Regions from separate parts of the Brevibacillus sp. Leaf182 genome, predicted to be linked through region 1. Evidence: predicted binding sites of a transcription regulator. Region 1 holds the regulator's gene; each other region holds the start of a gene.
What was found. Region 1 encodes LexA, which represses DNA repair genes until DNA is damaged. Its sites were predicted from a motif close to CGAACATATGTTCG; they were not measured.
Positions count from the first base shown of each region.

Region 1 (6,435 bases):
TGAGACAACGATCATTCATTTTCACTTTATGCCGGATAGTGAGAATGAGAAAATCCAATCTTCTTTGATGAAAACGACGGATGATGTCTTATTTGTTCGTCCCTCGTTAAAAATGGAGACAGAACATTTTCGTTTTCCACTTACTTCACACGCATAAAAGGTTTGAAATGACACATCAGGTGAAACAGTAAAATAGAAGGGATGAGGAGACGTCCAGTATGGAAGGATGTGAAGGGAAAAGCATGTGCGGCCGTTTTACTCTCGTAACGAACTTGGAGAAATGGAAGGAACGATTCCAAATCGAAGTCATTCCATTTGATGCAAAGCCACGGTACAATATTGCACCAGGTCAGTTCATTCCAGCGATTATTGCTGATCGTGGCGAACGACGTATGGGTCAGTTGAGATGGGGGTTAGTGCCGTCCTGGGCTGCCGATGAGAAGAGCAGCTACAAAATGATCAATGCGCGTTGCGAGACGTTAAATGAAAAGCCCACATTCAAACAGCTTTTTGCCCGAAAACGATAAATCCTTCCTGCTGACAGCTTTTATGAGTGGATGAACGCCCTCACAGGGAAGCAACCGATACGGATCATGATGAAAACCGGGGAACCATTTGCTTTTGCTGGCCTGTATGATACGTGGATGAATCAAGAGGGAGAAAAAGTACATACCTGCACGATTGTTACGACAAAGGCGAATGAGCTCATCGAAAATATACATGAGCGGATGCCTGTCATTTTAAAGAAAGAGGACGAGGACTTATGGCTTGATCGAGAGAAGTATGATCGGTTGCAGCTCCAGTGGCTGTTTACCCCCTATGATTCCAGCGAGATGATGGTGTATCCGGTATCCACTAAAGTGGGCAGCACGAAAAATGATGATCCTTCCTGCATTTAAGAAGTAGAGATCGGCTCATTGTTTGAAGATGAATCCTTTCGTAGGACCTGAACTCTTTGTCGTAATTCCTGTTCGGTTAACGACTCTAATTGCAACAAAGCCTCGTATGGATCATCACCCGGAATATGAAAGTATCGAGCAAATGCAGGCTCTGTTTTGATGCCAGTTTGCTTCAGAGCTCTGATATGTTGGTTCGCATCCAAGCCTCCTATGTCTAACAATCGTGCTTCGATGTCCATATGACGATAGGCATTTTGCTTTTCGACAGCTACTGGTTGAGCAAACAATTCAAACCAAAAGTCAGCTACGAAAAACGAGATCACGCACGTGGGAGTACTTTTTACATCTAGGTGTGTCACTTCAAATTCGGGTAAGCAGCCAAAAGCTGTACGAACAGCTTGCTCAAACTGTTCCAGATCGTGACTCTCGCAAATAATATCCAAATCGCTTTGCATAACGTCTATGTCTAATGGGATGGTTCCGGCAAGCACTGGACGGAATTCGGATAGTACCTCCATGATGTGGGTCTGTTGTATCGCTTCCCACGCCGCTTTTTGGCGCATCGTTCCTCTACCCAAGTAAGAAAGATCATGCCAATTTCTCATGAGACTACCTCCATTCTACTTTCTTTTGAAATAGTTTAGACAAAAGTGAATAAGTACGCAACGAAATCGGTCATCACTCGTATACCTAGATGAAGGGAGTGTAGTAGATGGAAATATTTTTGTGGGTAGTGGTTGTGTTATTGTTCTTGCTAAGCATTGCAGGAATTTTTTTACCTGTTTTACCTGATACGATATTACTGTGGGCGGGCTTTTTGCTCTATCACTTTTTCATTGCAGATCCGGGAGCGGGATTGCCGGCATCCTTTTGGTGGGGAATGGTCGTTCTCAGTATTCTGCTTTACGGTGCTGACTTACTGACGAACATGTACTTCGTGAAAAGGTACGGAGGGTCCAAATGGTCGTCCATTGCTGCTGCGGTCGGAATTATTCTTGGGATTTTCGTTTTCCCACCGTTTGGTATGCTGATTTTGCCGTTCGTATTCGTCGTTCTCGTAGAATTAATGGTGCAGAAGCAATCGATGGAGCGAGCAGTGAAAGCGGGCGTAGGTTCATTAATCGGATTTTTGGGCAGTGCAGTCGTAAAAGTCATCTTGCAAGTTACGATGATCATCTGGTTTTTTGTCGCCAGATAATATACAGAAAACGAAAAGGACAGCCGAGGCTGTCCTTTTTTACGTGGAAATTAGTGAATGAGTCGATAAACACCAATGACTTTACCGAGAATGGTGACATGCTCCAGAATGATCGGTTCCATCGTGGCATTTTCCGGTTGGAGACGGAAGTGGTTCTTTTCTTTGAAAAATCTTTTGACGGTCGCTTCGTCTTCTTCTGTCATCGCTACGACGATGTCACCATTGTTTGCTACGTGCTGTTGGCGAACGATTACGTAATCTCCATCGAGAATCCCGGCATCAATCATACTGTTCCCGGAGACGCGCAGCATATAAACCTTGTCAGAAGTCACGATATTGTCTGGAAGCGGGAAGTATTCTTCCACATCCTCAATGGCAGTAATCGGTTGTCCAGCGGTTACTTTTCCGATTACTGGCACACGGACGACAGAGTCTTCGAAATTGTCTTGAAAACGATCTTCATCAGATAGCAATTCGATGGCGCGAGGTTTGGTTGGATCTCGACGAATGAGGCCTTTTTTCTCCAAGCGTGCCAAATGCCCATGTACTGTTGAGCTGGAAGCTAGTCCAACAGCCTCTCCGATTTCACGTACAGATGGCGGATATCCTTTATCACGAACTTCCTTTCGTATGAACTCGATGATGGCTTGTTGTCTACTCGATAATTTTGACATAGAAAGACACCCCTGATTTCTCGAACATATTTTCCTATATTATACCATGGGAGCTTGCGTTCGACAAACATAAGTTCGATTATTTGTTGACATGAACATATGTTCTCATTTATCATGAGGTTACAAGTGATCAGAACGTATGTTTGTGAGGAGGCCATTATTATGAATTCATCGACAGTACGTAATCGTTTCGAGAAAAAAGAAGAACGCCGTGTTCGTTTTGGTATCACGAGAGGACAAGCTCTCTTGTTTCTTATTACATTTACTCTCTTTTTTTATTTGTTGACCGAACTAGTGTTTGCTTCTTCGCCAATAGAGGAGCCACAAGGTATAGAAGTAACCGTACAATCTGGAGATAGCCTATGGTCATTAGCTGTTCAATACAATCCAGATCAGCATATGGATGTTCGCGACTATATAATAGAGATTAAAGATGCGAACGGATTAGAGAGCAACAGGATTTATCCAGGTCAGACTCTCATCCTTCCTGATACTCCGTAAGTGTTCGGCTGTCTTGCGGGATCATTCGAATGTGGTATAATGAAGCGGCACTACTACAGAGTGGGAGGAACCAGCAGTGGTATCTGACGCAGAAATTAAACGCATTAACGAATTGGTCAAAAAATCTCGCGAAGAAGGTTTGACCGAAGAGGAAAAGCTCGAACAAAAAGCATTGCGCCAAAAGTACATTGACGCCGTTAAGCTTTCATTGAGAGCAAATTTGGATTCCATCCGTTATGTGGAAGACCTTGAAGAAAATAAGCCAAAACAGTAAGATAACAATTACTGATACGACAGACATCCTCGCTTGACGCTAGGGTGTCTTTTTCTGTGACATACATAACAGCTTTGATAGCCAAGGAGGGAAAGCGATGGCCTGGATAGCTGTGGCGGTTGGAGGAGCAGTTGGCTCTCTTTTGCGCTATCTATTGTCTTTACTCGCAAACCAGCCGGGATGGCCGTGGGGAACCTGGATCGCCAATGTTTGTGGATCGTTGATCATCGGCATCTTGTTCGTGCTAGGGAAAGAACGTGGCATGTTATCTCCGACACTCTATCTTTTATTTGCAACGGGGGTCATGGGAGGATTTACGACGTTCTCTAGCTTCTCCTTGGAAGTGGTCTCTTTTTGGGGAGAAGGCCACTTGTTGCGTGGCACTTTGTACGCACTTCTCAGTTTGGGAGTCGGACTACTTTCTTGTGCGGTTGGAATATGGCTGGCTAGGCAATGGTCCTAATACGTTCAATGACACGATACATGTGAGGGGGAATGATTGTGAGTACACAGCATCGTGATTATGAATTGGAACAAAAAAAGCTGGATGATACCATTTCAGCGATCGACGAAGAAATGGAGCAGCTTCGCAATGATATTCGCGAGGCAACAGATGACTATGTGAAACAGGTCGTTAACTATAATAAGGCAAAGGATTTGCGTTACCTAGAAGATCAAGGGCGAGAGAAGCCTTATTTCGGCAGAGTGGATTTCTTGAAGGATGAAATCTACGAGCTGGATCAGGTCTACATAGGAAAACGGGGAATTGTACGCAGCGATACGTTTGATTCTGTCGTCGTGGATTGGCGTGCGCCTATCGCCAGTCTTTATTATTCCGGTGAGAGCAAAGACGCGTTTTACCGGATGGGACGCGAGATCGTACGTGGTGAAGTTCGATTAAAGCGTAATTTTGCGATCGAAGACGGAAAGATCGTCGGCATCTATGATGGAGCAGTAAAAGAAACAATTAACCGTGAGATGGGGCATCCCGATGAGTTTTTGCAAGAGGGCTTCATCGATGAATTTTTGGCAGCCAATCTGAATCAGGCGAACGATAGCAGGCTAAAAGACATCGTCGCAACGATTCAATCTGAGCAAAATGATATTATCAGGGCGGAAAAAGAACGGCCCATTGTTGTGCAAGGAGTAGCAGGGAGCGGAAAAACGACCATCGCCCTGCACCGACTCTCCTATTTGATTTATAACTACCAGGATTCCATGATGTCCAAAAAGTTCATGGTGTTTGCACCTAACCGGATGTTTCTTACCTATATCTCCGAGGTTTTGCCTGAGCTGGGCGTCGATGACGTTCAACAGTCTACCTTTGTAGATTGGGCAGCGCGTCTTGTGAAGCCTCTGCTGCCAAAAGGATGGAAAATCGTGAGTCCTGATAAGCCCCTTCAATTGTTCTTCGAAGAGGGGCAGGATGAGCGCCAGCAAGAAATGACGCGAAACAGACTTCGCTTCAAAGGATCACTCGCTTGTCGGGAGGCGCTTGAGCAATACATTCGTCATATCGTCGACACAAGAATTCCTTTTAAGAAGCTCAGCTTTTTATACAACAAGACGAAGCAAGTCTTTTCCATTCCGGGTGATTTTATTCGTCAATGCTTTTTGGAGTTATTCGCGAATATGCCGTATCATCGCCGAGTAGAAGCGCTTCGCAAGCATTTGAAACAAGAAATGAACAAGCAATTGTTTGCTCATTTGCGAGAGCGAAAAGTCGATTTGGACAAAGAAGGCTTGTACAAATTCGAGAAAATGCTGGAGCAAATACTGGATACGTACCTGACTTCGTTTCCAAGACTGGAAATCTTCGCGGCTTATCGCGAGTTGATTGCTGACGAGGAATTGCTACGCAAGCTCGTACCTGCTGACATTTCAGACGAAGTTGTGCGTGATGTGACGCAGTCAAGTGCTGCACTGTTTGCAGAGGAGAGATTGGAGCCAGAAGATATCGCGCCATTGCTATATTTGCAGCATATTGTTGAAGGTATGAATAAGGCAGAGCATTTTGATCATACGGTTGTGGATGAGGCACAAGACTTGAGTGCGCTGGAAATAGCCGTCATTGCATTGGCAACCAAGCGAAACTCGTTAACGATTGTGGGAGATATTGCGCAAGGCATTCATAGCTATCGAGGGATTCATGCCTGGGAAGAGTTGACAAAGGGCATTTTTGCACAGATGTTTCCTTCCTATTACACGTTGTCGCAAAGCTATCGTTCGACAATTGAGATCATGCGTTGTGCCAATGAAGTGTTGCGGCAGATTGAATTGCCCGAGACGGTATTGGCAAAACCGGTTTTGCGACATGGCGAAAAACCAATCATGGTCAAGGCTCGTTCACGAGCGCAACTGTGGGAGGACATCTCTTCGCGTGTGGCTGCCTACCAATCGGAAGGCTTCAAAACGATAGCGATCGTAGCGAAAACCATTCAAGCGAGTAAAAAAGCACATAAAGGTCTGCAAGACAAGATAGCTGATCTGACCCTGTTGGGCAGCAAAGATAACCAATTTCCGGGTGGCGTAACTGTCATGCCTGCTTTTCTAACGAAAGGCTTGCAGTTCGATGTGGTCATGTTACTGGATGTGGACGCCTATCAAAGTAACGAATGGGACGCAAAACTGTTGTATGTCGCAATGACACGTCCGGTCCATCGCCTTGTTATGACGCAGGTGGATAACGTTTCTTCGCCGTTGCTGAAAGATTTATCGACAGAGCTGTACACCATGGCTACTGATGAATAAGAAACTAGGTATCAAAGAAAACCCTCTGCCTGTAAAAAAGCAGAGGGTTTATCTGTATCATGCTTAGTGGTCACCTGTGTTACCTTTGGAAGGGTTGGTAATAACAAAACCTTCTTGTGGCAAGAAGAGGTAATCAAT
Region 1 is NZ_LMPN02000037.1:578,511-584,945, reverse strand. It holds gene ASG16_RS29620 (GNAT family N-acetyltransferase) at 1-157, shown strand, start outside; partial or broken gene ASG16_RS29615 (SOS response-associated peptidase) at 243-899, shown strand; gene ASG16_RS29610 (DUF4269 domain-containing protein) at 896-1,504, opposite strand; gene ASG16_RS29605 (DUF456 domain-containing protein) at 1,612-2,097, shown strand; gene lexA (transcriptional repressor LexA) at 2,148-2,771, opposite strand; gene yneA (cell division suppressor protein YneA) at 2,934-3,272, shown strand; gene ASG16_RS29590 (DUF896 domain-containing protein) at 3,349-3,546, shown strand; gene crcB (fluoride efflux transporter CrcB) at 3,644-4,009, shown strand; gene ASG16_RS29580 (HelD family protein) at 4,048-6,297, shown strand; gene ASG16_RS29575 (HesB/IscA family protein) at 6,361-6,435, opposite strand, start outside.

Region 2 (6,435 bases), on a different contig from region 1:
CTTCTACAGGAATAGTCATTTCGACGCCATCCCGTACGACTACTGCTGTTTTTGCTTGCAAGCCCATCAGCTTGCGGATCGCTTCCGAAGAGCGTCCCTTTGCTTTTATCTCAAACAGTTTACCCAAGACGATCAACGTGATCAGTACCGCACTGGTCTCAAAGTACAGCTCCAGCATGTGGCCACCATGAGCACCGATGGAGTTGATCGCGACCCACAGGCTGTAGAAATAAGCAGCCGAGGTACCGAGAGCAACCAGCACATCCATGTTGGCACTCTTGTTGCGAAGGGCTTTGAAAGCTCCGACGTAAAACTGTGCGCCGATGATGAATTGTACCGGTGTTGCCAATGCGAGCTGTACCCACGGATTCATCAAGATTTCAGGCAGCCAGATAAACGAGGTGAAGGAAAAGTGGCTCACCATCGACCAGAGCAGCGGGAGCGACAGAATCGCGGAAATCCAGAACTTGCGGGTCTGACGTTTGATTTCTTCCTGGCGACGATCTACTTTTTCTTCTTCTTTTCCTTCTTCCTTACGAGTCGCCTGATACCCTAACTTTTCTACCTTTTGAATAATGTCCGTCACACTTACCTGTGATGAATCGTACTCGACAGTGGCTGTTTCCATCGCCAGGTTCACGTTTGCCTTCAGAACCCCAGCGGTTTTGTTCAAGCCTTTTTCGATCCGTGTGGAGCAAGCCGCACATGTCATTCCCGAGATGTTTAGCTCCACCTTGTCAGTGACGACGCCATAGCCGAGCGATTCAATTTTGGAGCGGATGTCGTCGATATTCGTTTTCGTTGGATCGAAGACGACTGTGGATTTTTCCAAAGCCAGATTGACGTTGGCAGTCTCCACTCCCTCCATTTTACCCAAGCCCTTTTCGATGCGCAGTGCACAAGCTGCGCAAGTCATCCCTGAGATTGCGACTGTTGCCTCTGCTGTTTTGGCACTCATTTTTAATCCCTCCAAATACCCTCACGGGGTATATTTTTTCGTATCGTTTCCCTTACGTTGTTTCCTGATCACACCTTTACTATACAATACCCCCACAGGGTATATCAAGTGCTTTTTTCAATTTTTTTCTAAATGGGCTTTTACGTGCTGAAAACACAGGAAAAATGCTTAGTCGTCATCCAGCTATTCTGCCGGACGAAGCCCTGCCACATGTTTTCCAGTCGCCTTTTTCCTCACTGCGTTCGGGCGGTCTCCTTCCAAACATATGGCAGTACTTCTTAACAGCGAAGATTTTGGCCGCACTTTTAAACCATAATGTGAGTTTGTACGGAGGAGTTACAACCAAGATAATTTTTTGAATTTGAGGAAGTCTTCTAAGTAACCCTCTTGAGACAGCTTTCAAGATGTTAACCACAGAGCTGCGCAGGAAGAAGCGCATTTCCAGTCCTAGCGCCTCTGGAGCCCGACCCAGCTTCGGAATCAATGGCGGGGATTTTCAGCTTCAACCTCTGCGAATACATCATCGAAACTCTACTTTTGAAGCGCTCCCGACATTTATTCCGAAGCGGACAGTCTAACCCCTTTTGGGGCGTAGGCCGAAGCGTAGACGGAAATGCGCTTCTTCCCCCCACTACAGCCGCTAAAAAACAAAAAAAAGCCCCCGGATTAACCGAGGGCAATTGTTCGATCTTCGCTCTCTCTTATTTACCTTGATTCGCTTCTTTCTGATAAGCTGCCGCGATTTTCGCAGCTACTTCAGCATTGTGTTTCACCAGCGCGATGTTCGTTGCCAAGCTCTTGCCTTCTGTCAGCTTTTTCACTTTATCGAGCATGAATGGCGTTACCTGTTTACCTGCAATGTTGTTTTCTTTTGCTTCTGCGAGTGCTTTTTGGATCACTGCCTCGATTTCCTGGTGATTCAGTGCATCGGATTCTGGCACTGGGTTCGCGATGATCATACCGCCTTTGAGTCCCAGATCCCATTTGGTGTTCATCATCTTACCGACTTCTTCCGGTGTATCGATGCGCATGTCTACGCCAAATCCGCTTTCGCGAGCGAAGAAGGATGGGAATTCATCTGTGCGGTATCCCACAACTGGTACACCTTGCGTTTCCAAATATTCGAGTGTGCGGCCGATATCGAGGATCGATTTCGCCCCTGCGCATACTACAGCTACATCTGTTTGCGCCAGCTCAGTCAGGTCAGCAGATACGTCCCAAGTGATTTCGCCTTCACGGTGTACGCCGCCGATACCGCCAGTTGCAAACATGTGGATGCCAGCCATCTCAGCTGCGATCATGGTAGCGGCTACTGTAGTCGCACCGATTTTACCACTAGCTAAAATGTAAGCGAAGTCGCGACGGCTTACTTTTGCTACATTTTTGTTCGTCGCAAACTCTTCCAGCTCGCTGTCAGTCAAACCGATTTTGATTTTGCCGTCCATGATCCCGATCGTAGCTGGTACGGCACCGTTGTCGCGAATGATTTGCTCTACTTCTTTTGCCATTTCAATGTTTTGCGGATATGGCATACCGTGCGAAATAATCGTCGTCTCCAGTGCAACTACCGGCAGGTTGTTCTCCAGTGCGTGGCGTACTTCCTCAGTAAAGGTCAAATATTGTTTCATCTCTTATCGCTCCTTTTCGAATTGTTCTACGGCCAGTTCCAATTGATCTGCTTTTAATAGAGGAGATACGGACTGCTCTGTTTGCAATGTCAGAGCGGATGCTGCCAATCCAAGGCGGCACGCTCTCTGGAAAGACTCTCCGTTTACAATGCCATACAAGAGTCCCGACGCGAACGCATCTCCCGCCCCTGTTACATCTACCACTTCCGTTGGGTATGGAGACATATGCTCCTCAACGTCCTCGGATTGATAATAAATTCCTTCTTCGCCCAAGGTCACGATGACGTGCTTGACGCCTCGTTCCCTGATCTTGCGGCAAGCCTCGGCGCATTCTTCGATCGTCGTGATCTTCATGCCAGCCATCAGCTCGGCTTCTTCGCGATTCGGCAAAATCGCTTCTACTCCGTCCAATTGCTGTGGGAGCTTCTTAGCTTTTATTGAAGAGACCGGGTCAACGAAAAGCAGGATGTTTTCCTCCCGGCAACGTTCGATGATGTAGGCCAAGCAGTCCGCCGGAATGTTTGTATCGATGAAAACTACATGGGCTGCTGCAATGTGCGACCATTTCTCCGCGAACATCTCCGGTGTGAGAGCATCGTAAATATCCATGTTCGCCAAGGAAACAACCATCTCTCCATCAATATCGAGAAGCGCCGTATACGTTCCCGTACGCTGTGTAGGCAGTCGCCACACTTGGCTGATGTGCACCCCGTGCTTTTTCGTCTCCTGCAAGAGCCATTCGCCTTCTTTGTCCTCACCAATGCTGGTGATGAGGGACGTATTGCAGCCAAGACGACCGAGGTTCTCCGCGATATTCCGTGCCACCCCTCCACACGATTCCATAATCGTTACGGGATTGGATGATTGTAGACGCACCTGTTGCTTGCCGCGTGCTTTGCGGTCCAGGTTGGCCCCACCGATACAAGCAATCATTCCTTCATCACGAAGTACATAAGCCCGTCCCTTGATTTCCCCGCGTTTGGTCAACTGTGCGATGTAGCCAGCTACCGCTGAACGTGAGATGCCAATCAGATCAGCCAGCTCCTGTTGCGTGATAAAAGGATTTTGCCGGATATGATGAAGGATCTGCATGTCTTTTTCCACGGTCATCCTCCTTTCTTCTGTTTCGCTTTCACAGCTCGTTTACAAACAAAAGTTTATCATGAAGACAACTGTTTGTACAAGCGTGTTTTTTATTTTATTTTTTATCCCAATTTGACAAATAGGAATACGATCATGTAGGATTATCTTAAATTAGAGATATCGAAATTTCGATCTATAGGAGGGTCCATATGTCTGACAAACCACTGCGAAATGATCCCCTCGATCTTTTTGTAGTTTTATCAAGGTCATACAACTGGGTTACCGCTCACTCCAATCGTCACATTCGCGAGCATGGACTTAATCCGACTGAATTCGGGGTACTAGAGGTATTATTTCATAAAGGTCCTCAACCATTGCAGCAAATTGGCGAAAAAATCTTGATCTCCAGCGGAAACATCACATACGTTGTGGACAAACTCGAAAAGAAGCAACTGCTCATTCGCAAGCCCTGTTCGGCAGACCGCCGCGTCATTTATGCGGAACTCACAGAAAAAGGGCATCAATTTTTGTCCGAAATCTTCCCTCCTCATCAACTCGCCATTGAGAAAGCGATGGAAGGTCTCACACCAGAAGAACAGCGTCAAGCCATCGAACTGCTAAAAAAGTTGGGACGCACTGCTCAGGCTACTTATTAGATGAGCAGTCCCCTCCTACCACTACAATCGTTTCAAAAAAGTGTTGACAAACGATCTGATACGTAATAATCTTAAAATCAAGATTTATGCATTAAAAGTTAGCGACTTACTAAATGGAAGGGGAATAAATTTTTCATGAGTAAAGTACTTTTTATTAAAGCAAACGATCGCCCAGTTGAGCAGGCAACAAGTGTAAAGCTGTACGAAGCTTTCACCAAAACATACAGAGAGACACATCCAAACGATGAAATCGTTGAGTTGGATCTGTTTGCTGAAAACCTCCCTTATTACGGCAACGATATGCTGACTGCTATGTGGAAAGCAGGCAACGGCATTGAGCTGTCTGCTGATGAGCAAAAACGTGCTGACTTGGTTAACAAATACCTGAACCAGTTTACAGAAGCAGACAAAATCGTATTTGCTTTCCCAATGTGGAACTTCACTGTTCCTGCAGTTCTGCACTCCTATATGGATTACCTCTCCCAAGCAGGCAAAACATTCAAGTACACTGCTGAAGGTCCAGTTGGTCTGATGGGCGACAAAAAAGTAGCTCTGTTGAGCGCACGCGGTGGCGTTTATTCCGAAGGGCCTATGGCTGAGATTGAAATGGCAAACAAATACGTTCGCACGATCCTCGGCTTCTGGGGCATCAGCAATGTAACTGAAGTGATCGTAGAAGGTCACAACCAATTCCAAGACAAAGCAGCTGAGCTCGTTGCAGCTGGTGTAGAAAAAGCAGCAAAACTGGCGGAATCCTTCTAAGGCCCGCCAGCCTTTTTGGACAAATATCTCAAAATAAAGATATACTAATTAAAAACAATTAAGGAGAGATGAAAAGTGTTGGATACTGGATTGTTATTGATTCGTTTAGTCATTGGTTTGACGTTTGCAGGTCATGGTGCGCAGAAGCTGTTTGGCTGGTTTGGCGGTTATGGTTTGAAAGGAACAGGCGGCTGGCTGGATTCCATCGGAGTAAAACCTGGCGTAGCTATGGCCTTTGTCGCTGGATTCGCTGAACTCGTTGGCGGTCTGATGTTTGCGGCAGGCGTAGGTATCTGGGCAAGTTCTATTTTGCTTGCTTTCACAATGCTGGTTGCCATTCTGAAAGTACACGGTCAAAATGGATATTGGGTCACACAAAACGGATTCGAATACAACCTCACGTTAATCGCCGTTGTTATTGGTGTAGCGTTGATCGGTCCAGGCGCATACGTTTTGTTTTAATGGTGACTCCTCACCACCCGTAAGTTAGCAATCGTACTAAGGGAGGAACATCAGATGGAAATCCGCGTCTATACACAGAACCAGCAAGCAAAAGGACATTTTGGCGACGGTGAAATCGTAGAGAACAAACCAATTGGCTTCCCTCATGAAGGCTCCGTTGTCAAACGGGTAGGACCACTATTTTACTGGGCATGGGCAAAATCACTGAAGACATTTGAAATTCCGCTGCACCCTCACTCCGGCTTCGAAATTTTGTCGTACGTCCTTACAGGGACAGTCGGACATCGGGACACGCTCGGAAATCTTCAAGAGGTGTCGACAGGCGGCGCGCAGATCATGCAAACCGGTTCAGGCGCGTACCATGCAGAAGAGCTTGGCAAGGATACGGAAATGTTTCAAATCTGGTTTGAACCGCATCTCGCACAAACGACGAAGCAACCTCCGACTTACCATCAATATGATCATGAGGAGTTTCCGTCTGAGGATGCAGATGGTGTGCAAGTAAAACACATCATCGGATCGTCTGCTCCCATTCAGTTGGTCACCGATTCCTTGATGCTCGACATTACGATTCCCGCTGGAAAATCGTATGCAAAAGAACTCCCGGCTGGTTATGCTCACGCAGTCGTCATAGTGGAAGGGAACGGAAGCGTTGCAGAGAAAGCAATTGTCAGCGAGAACCACACCCCGGCAACCAAAGGTGACTTTGTTGTTCTCTCCTCCGAGGAAAGCAACACAGCCATCTACCAAGCATCAACGGATGCCCCGCTCCGCCTGGTGTTGATTCAAGTACCCACTGAAGTTGATTATCCACTTTATCGTAAATAATCTACTCTTCCAAACGCCCTTATCCTATCATCAAACCCGACCGTCACATTTTTGTGAC
Region 2 is NZ_LMPN02000014.1:161,865-168,299, forward strand. It holds gene ASG16_RS02855 (heavy metal translocating P-type ATPase) at 1-958, opposite strand, end outside; gene ASG16_RS02860 (pseudouridine-5'-phosphate glycosidase) at 1,660-2,586, opposite strand; gene ASG16_RS02865 (carbohydrate kinase) at 2,590-3,690, opposite strand; gene ASG16_RS02870 (MarR family winged helix-turn-helix transcriptional regulator) at 3,879-4,325, shown strand; gene ASG16_RS02875 (FMN-dependent NADH-azoreductase) at 4,461-5,087, shown strand; gene ASG16_RS02880 (DoxX family protein) at 5,163-5,549, shown strand; gene ASG16_RS02885 (pirin family protein) at 5,604-6,377, shown strand.
Region 2: a site for LexA is predicted at 3,733-3,746, ahead of ASG16_RS02865 (carbohydrate kinase). Genes of this name have one in related genera too.

Region 3 (6,435 bases), on a different contig from region 1:
CTTCGCCTGCATTGGTAATGAAAATTTTGGTGCCATTTAAAATGTAGTGATCGCCATCGCGTACGGCTGTCGTGCGCATTCCAGCAGAATCAGAGCCAGATCCCGCCTCGGTCAAACAGTACGCCCCCATCTTCTTGCCTTCTGCCAATGGACGCAAAAACTTTTGCTTTTGCTCCTCTGTCCCGAATTTGTAAATCGGCCAGCTCGCCAAGGAAACATGTGCGGACAGTGTCACACCGATGGAGGCATCCACACGGGAGAGTTCTTCCACTGCAATGACGTAGCTCAGGTAATCTGCACCTGCTCCGCCGTATTGTTCTGGCCAAGGAATGCCTGTCAGTCCAAGCTCAGCCATTTGCTCAAAAATGGAACGATCAAAGCACTCTTCTTCATCGCGCTCGGCTGCTGTCGGAGCTACTTGATTCTCTGCAAAGTCGCGAATCATTTTGCGCATCATATCATGTTCTTCCGTCAGTTGGAAATTCATATGGTTCACTCCCCCATGTGCTGTTCATTTTTCTATCAATCAGCAAGCAAATGCTTGGCGATAACGATTCGCTGAATTTCGTTGGTACCCTCATAGATTTGCGTTACTTTCGCATCCCGGAATAGACGCTCAACCGGATATTCTCTGGTGTAGCCATAGCCGCCAAAGATTTGCACGGCTTCTGTGGCGAGCTCCATCGCGGAGTCAGTGGCAAAACGTTTTGACATCGAGGCTTCCATTCCACAAGCAATTCCTTGACTGCGCAGCCACGCCGCTCGGTATACCAGCAACCGGGCTACTTCTGCTTTTGTCGCCATGTCAGCCAGTTTGAAGGCGATGGCTTGCTGCTTGCCAATCGATTGTCCGAACTGCTTGCGTTCCCGCGCATACTCTGTCGCGTACTGGACTGCGGCTTCGGCAATGCCAAGGGCTTGTGCAGCAATCCCGATTCGTCCGGAATCCAGATTCGCCATCGCGATACAGAAGCCTTCCCCTTCCTGCCCCAGCAGGTTGGCAGCCGGCACACGCGCATTGTCGAATACGAGCTCTGTCGTGTAGGAACCGTGCAGTCCCATCTTTTTTTCCTTTTTCCCAACCGAGAAGCCCGGTGTATCCTTGTCTACGATAAAGGCCGATATTCCCTTGGTTCCCTTTGTAGAGTCAGTTACGGCAAACGCGATATACGTATCTGCTTCTCCGCCGTTCGTGATGAACACTTTGTTTCCGTTCAGGATGTACTCGTCGCCTTTTTTCACGGCTGTGGTTCGTATACTGCTCGCATCAGAACCTGCATGCGGCTCGGTCAAGGCAAAAGCCCCGAGGTATTCACCACTTGCAAGCTTCGTCACGTATTTGCGTTTTTGCTCCTCGGTACCGAAGTAGAGAATCGGGTTCGTCCCGACGGAGGTATGCACGGACAAAATGACGCCTACTGTCGCACTCACCTTGGAAATCTCGTGAATGGCCAAAATGTAGGAAATAAAGTCCGCTCCTGCTCCTCCCCACTCTTCGGCGATCGGAATGCCCATGAGCCCCATCTCGCCCATCTTTTTCAGGATCTGACGCGGGAACTGGTCCGTCTCTTCCATCACCGGGACAAAAGGTGCGATCTCTTTCTGGGCAAAATCTCGCACCATGCGGCGCATCATCTCTTGCTCTTCGTTCAATCGGAAATCCATGTCCGTCCTACCTTTCTGCGAAAAGTCCTCTCTAGCAAAAGTTCAAAAAGTCGTCATTTCAGCACCGAGAAAGTGGCGAGAACCTGAAGAAGGAGGAGCGGAATGTAGAGAACTACATGAGCACCGGACTTCGAAGGTGTACGCCACTTTCGACGTCGCATACGCTTTCAGTACTACTTCGTGATCAAAAGATGACTTTTTGAACTACCTTGCCTAGTTGTACACGTAGAAACCACGACCGGATTTTTTGCCAAGCCAACCTGCTTTGACATACTTGCGCAGCAATGGGCATGGGCGGTATTTCGAATCACCGAACCCTTCGTGCAGTACCTCCATAATGTAGAGGCAAGTGTCCAGCCCGATGAAATCAGCCAACTGAAGCGGCCCCATCGGATGGTTCATGCCCAGCTTCATGACTTCATCGATCGCTTCCGGTGTTGCAACTCCTTCGTACACGCAATAAATCGCTTCATTCAGCATTGGCATCAGTACCCGATTGGACACAAAACCAGGGAAATCGTTTACGCTCACGGGTACCTTGCTCATTTGTTTGGACAAATCTTCTGTCAGTTGATAGACCTCATCGGATGTTTGCAGCCCACGAATGATCTCAACCAGTTTCATTACGGGAACGGGGTTCATAAAATGCATCCCGATGACTTTTTCCGGACGCTTCGTAACTGCGGCAATCTCTGTAATTGGCAGGGAGGATGTATTGCTCGCGAGCACTGTATGCGGCGGACATACCTCATCCAGCTTGGAAAAGATTTGCGTTTTGACCGCCATGTTTTCCGTCACTGCTTCTACCACAAAATCTGCATCAGACGCATCTGCCAGATCAGTAGACAGTGTCAAACGACCGAGAATCGTTTCCTTTTCCGCTTCGCTGAGCTTGCCTTTTTCCACGTTGCGCGACAAGTTTTTCGTAATCGTAGCCAGGCCGCGTTCCACAAATGCTTGCTGGACGTCGTTTAAATAAACGCGAAAGCCAGCCTGCGCCGCTACTTGGGCAATTCCGCTGCCCATCTGTCCTGCTCCGATGACCATAATCGTTTGTACGTTCATGCAAAAAGGCCTCCCTTACTCTACTTTAATCAAGATGGCGTCACCCTGTGCGGCACCACTGCAAATTGCCGCGACTCCCAAACCGCCGCCTCGTCTTTTCAATTCATAGGCGAGGTGCATAATGATCCGAGCGCCACTCGCGCCAATCGGGTGTCCGAACGCAATCGCTCCCCCGTTTACATTCACTTTCTCTGCGTCCCAGCCAACGATTTTGCCACTTGTCAAAATCACTGCGGCAAATGCTTCGTTTACCTCAAATAGATCGATCTCCGAAAGCGAGACACCTGTCTTTTCCAAGAGCTTGTTGATCGCAAGCCCCGGAGTTGTCGCGATATAAGGAGCCTCTGCGCCGACCGCGGCGTGTCCCAGTATCGTCGCAAGCGGCTTGATCCCCAACTGTTGTGCTTTCGCGTCTGACATCAGCACCATTGCTGCCGCTCCGTCGTTGATTCCCGGCGCATTGCCTGCCGTGATTGTTCCGTCCTTTTTGTACACGGGTGGCAGCTTCGCCAATCCTTCCTCGGTCGTATCCGGACGTGGTCCTTCATCGACAGTTACTTGCAGTGGCTCCCCTTTTCTTTGCGGAATGGAAACCGAGACGAGCTCGTCGGCAAAGAGTCCCTTTTCCATCGCTTGTGCGGCTCTCTGCTGGCTGCGCAGCGCCCACGCATCCTGCTCTTCTCGCGTAATCCCGTTCTCTTCCGCCACATTGCTGCCATGAACAGCCATCGCCACTTGATGAAACGGGCAAGTGAGGCCATCGTACATCATGAGATCGCGAACGGTCGAATCTCCCATCCGCATTCCGTTACGTGCATCCGGCAATGCATACGGTGCGTTGCTCATGCTCTCCATGCCGCCCGCGACGATGATTTCTCCGTCCCCTGCGCGAATGATCTGATCCCCCATCGTCACTGCACGCATCCCGGACGCACATACTTTGTTGATCGTCTCACTCGCTACATTCCACGGCAAACCAGCCTTGCGAGCCGCCTGGCGTGAGGGCACCTGACCTGCGCCTGCCTGCAAAACCATACCCATGATCACTTCGTCCACCTGATCGCCGGAAATGCCAGCGCGTTCTACTGCTTCCTTGATTACAATGGAGCCGAGTTCCACTGCCGATAGCGCTTTCAAAGCTCCGCCAAACTTACCAAACGGGGTACGCGCTGCCCCTACAATAACCGTTTTCATCGAATGACCTCCATTCGGATGATATTTCACATCAACAAAAACTAAATTGATCGAGCGTTCGTTCATTTTGCATACTTTTATTTTGCCGTCTTCCGTACGAATAGTCAATCAATAATGAAAAAAAGAAGGCGTCCAAAAAGTCGAGTTTTGATTGACTTCTTGGAGCCTCTTTATTCAACTATCGTTGGCAAGCCTTCTTACTGGCTTTTTTACGTTTACTCTGGGGGTGCTTCATCGTACATTTTTTTGTTGATGATTTGGATTCTGTCTGCATTTCTGACTTTTCCCGCAGGAAGCTTCTCGTCCGCTGCATAAATATAGACGAGGTTATCTGCCGCTTCATAATAAATAACATACTCTTCCCTGAGATCGCTCCACCCTTGCTCTGAAGGTTTGCCCACTTTCTTGATGATCGATCCCAGATTCATTTCGCTCAGATGTTGCGCTGCTAACTCGATCCCGTATACACGATCCTTTCCGTCGAAGAGGACAGATCCGCCTTTCAGCTTTTCAAAATCGTGATAGATCCCACCATTCCAGAAATCCTCTTTGGTGACTTTTCCATAAAGGGAAATGACCTCTTCCTTTTTCATGCCGATTGCGATAGGAAAGCCGTTTATTTCGTTCTTTTCAAGAGACTTCAGAAATTTTTCATCGAGAATGACCTTAGGCTCTGCTTCCGCTTGTTTTTGCTCTACAACTGGCGGCTGTGTAGGCTCGGTAGCTGCACTCGAACTAGAGGAGTAGCAACCTCCGACGATTAAGCCTGCTGCAACCGCAATGGTGATCCCTGTGATTCTTCGTTTCAACTGTATCCACTCCTATTGTCCTTTTACGTGTCTTCACAACACACCTAGCCTCTATTATTGCAAAGCTCTCCAACCGACTTTCCAGATTCCCTTTTTGTTTTTCTCCATGCGATAGCCGACCTTCTCAATGTTGTCCTTAAACGAAATCCAGACAACCGCTTCCTTGTCAGAAATGTTCTCAACCGACATGCTGCTTCCCTGTTCAAGCAGTTTGTCTAAATGCCTCGCACTATTTCGTGCGCCTATCGGATCTTTCTTTATTTCCTCCAAAAACTGCTCAAGTGTGGGCTTTTCGACTCCATCATCGTTATTGTGCAAGGCGTACATGATTTCAAGCTCATCATCTTTCTGTGCTTGCACGTAAAGCTTCAAAATATCAATCGGAGACAGCCCACGCCATAACTCATCATTTTTCTCTTCCATTTCCATATAAGCAAAATAACGCTGCTCTTTTTCATCGTCTTTTAAATCAAATAGGGTTGAGGGGTCTGGTGTATCGTTATACTCTTCGTTGGAATTTGAGGTCCCTTTCGAGATGCTTTCAGAATAGGTCCCGGATCTGTTTAAGCCAAAGCTATGAATCTCTTTACCTTGAACATAGCTTAAGCCATAGCCATTGACCTTTTTATCCCTCCAAAAAATCAACAGTTCCAAACCCAAGTCTCTATTCAGCAAACCTTCTGTCTCTTCCAATACCCAGTCCTCTTTTCGCTGGTACCCTTCTTTTGCGAAAATGTTGTAGCCCCAGTACTCATCCGAGTAATCGTCCCCGCTTCCGCCATACTCGTCGATAACGATATGAGGAAACTGCAGCTTTTCTTTGACTTGATCTTGTGTCATGCCAACTTGCAAGATTCCGAAAATCTCCTCTGCTGTTTCCTTAATCTTCTGATCGTCTAAAGCACGGGCATCTGAGTTGGGAGAGGGATTTTGATTCATACTTGGCTGGACAGACGTTTCCTTCACAGGGACTGCACTCGTACCTTCCTTTTGCAACCAGTAAGGGGTAGCGACAAGTACAACTGCGACAACCGCAGCACCGAGCGGGTAGGTGAATGGAAACCTTTTTTTGCGTTTATCCTTGATACTCATCCGAATCTGCTCCTCCAGCTTTGACGTATCATTTATTTCACGCAGCAGAGTCTGATCTGCCGTTTCCTTGAACTCCGCCAGCAATTTGTCCAGGTTCATTCGATCCCCTCCGTTTCCATCAGCGCTTTGAGCTTTTGACGTGCACGGTGCATTTTTGTGTAGACCGCTCCTGTAGTCATTTCCAAAATGACCGCAATCTCCTCTACGGACAATTCCTCGTAGTAGTGGAGAACAATCAACTGGCGATAGCTGTTCGGCAGCTTCATGACGAGATGGGCAAAACGGGTACGAAGGTCATTTTGCAAAACGGCCGACTCTGCCCCCTCGACTACCTCTATGTCCACTTCCGATTTGAAAAACAAGTGACGGAACGACCACGAACGTAGATGTTTTTTCGCTTCGTTGACGGCAATGCGGTACACCCATGTTTGCATCGAGCTTTCTTGGCGGAATTTCCCCAAGTTTTTGTAAGCCAACAGGAACACTTCCTGCGTAATATCCTCAGCAAGACTGCGATCCTTGACCATCAAATACACAAGTCGCAGCACCTTTTTCAAATAGTCCCGGATCATTTCATCAAATAGTGCTTCTTTTGTTTTCGTTAAACTTT
Region 3 is NZ_LMPN02000015.1:204,391-210,825, forward strand. It holds gene ASG16_RS03880 (acyl-CoA dehydrogenase) at 1-487, opposite strand, end outside; gene ASG16_RS03885 (acyl-CoA dehydrogenase) at 523-1,665, opposite strand; gene ASG16_RS03890 (3-hydroxybutyryl-CoA dehydrogenase) at 1,879-2,730, opposite strand; gene mmgA (acetyl-CoA C-acetyltransferase) at 2,746-3,924, opposite strand; gene ASG16_RS03900 (hypothetical protein) at 4,140-4,733, opposite strand; gene ASG16_RS03905 (hypothetical protein) at 4,788-5,924, opposite strand; gene ASG16_RS03910 (sigma-70 family RNA polymerase sigma factor) at 5,921-6,435, opposite strand, start outside.
Region 3: a site for LexA is predicted at 3,976-3,989, ahead of mmgA (acetyl-CoA C-acetyltransferase). Genes of this name have one in related genera too.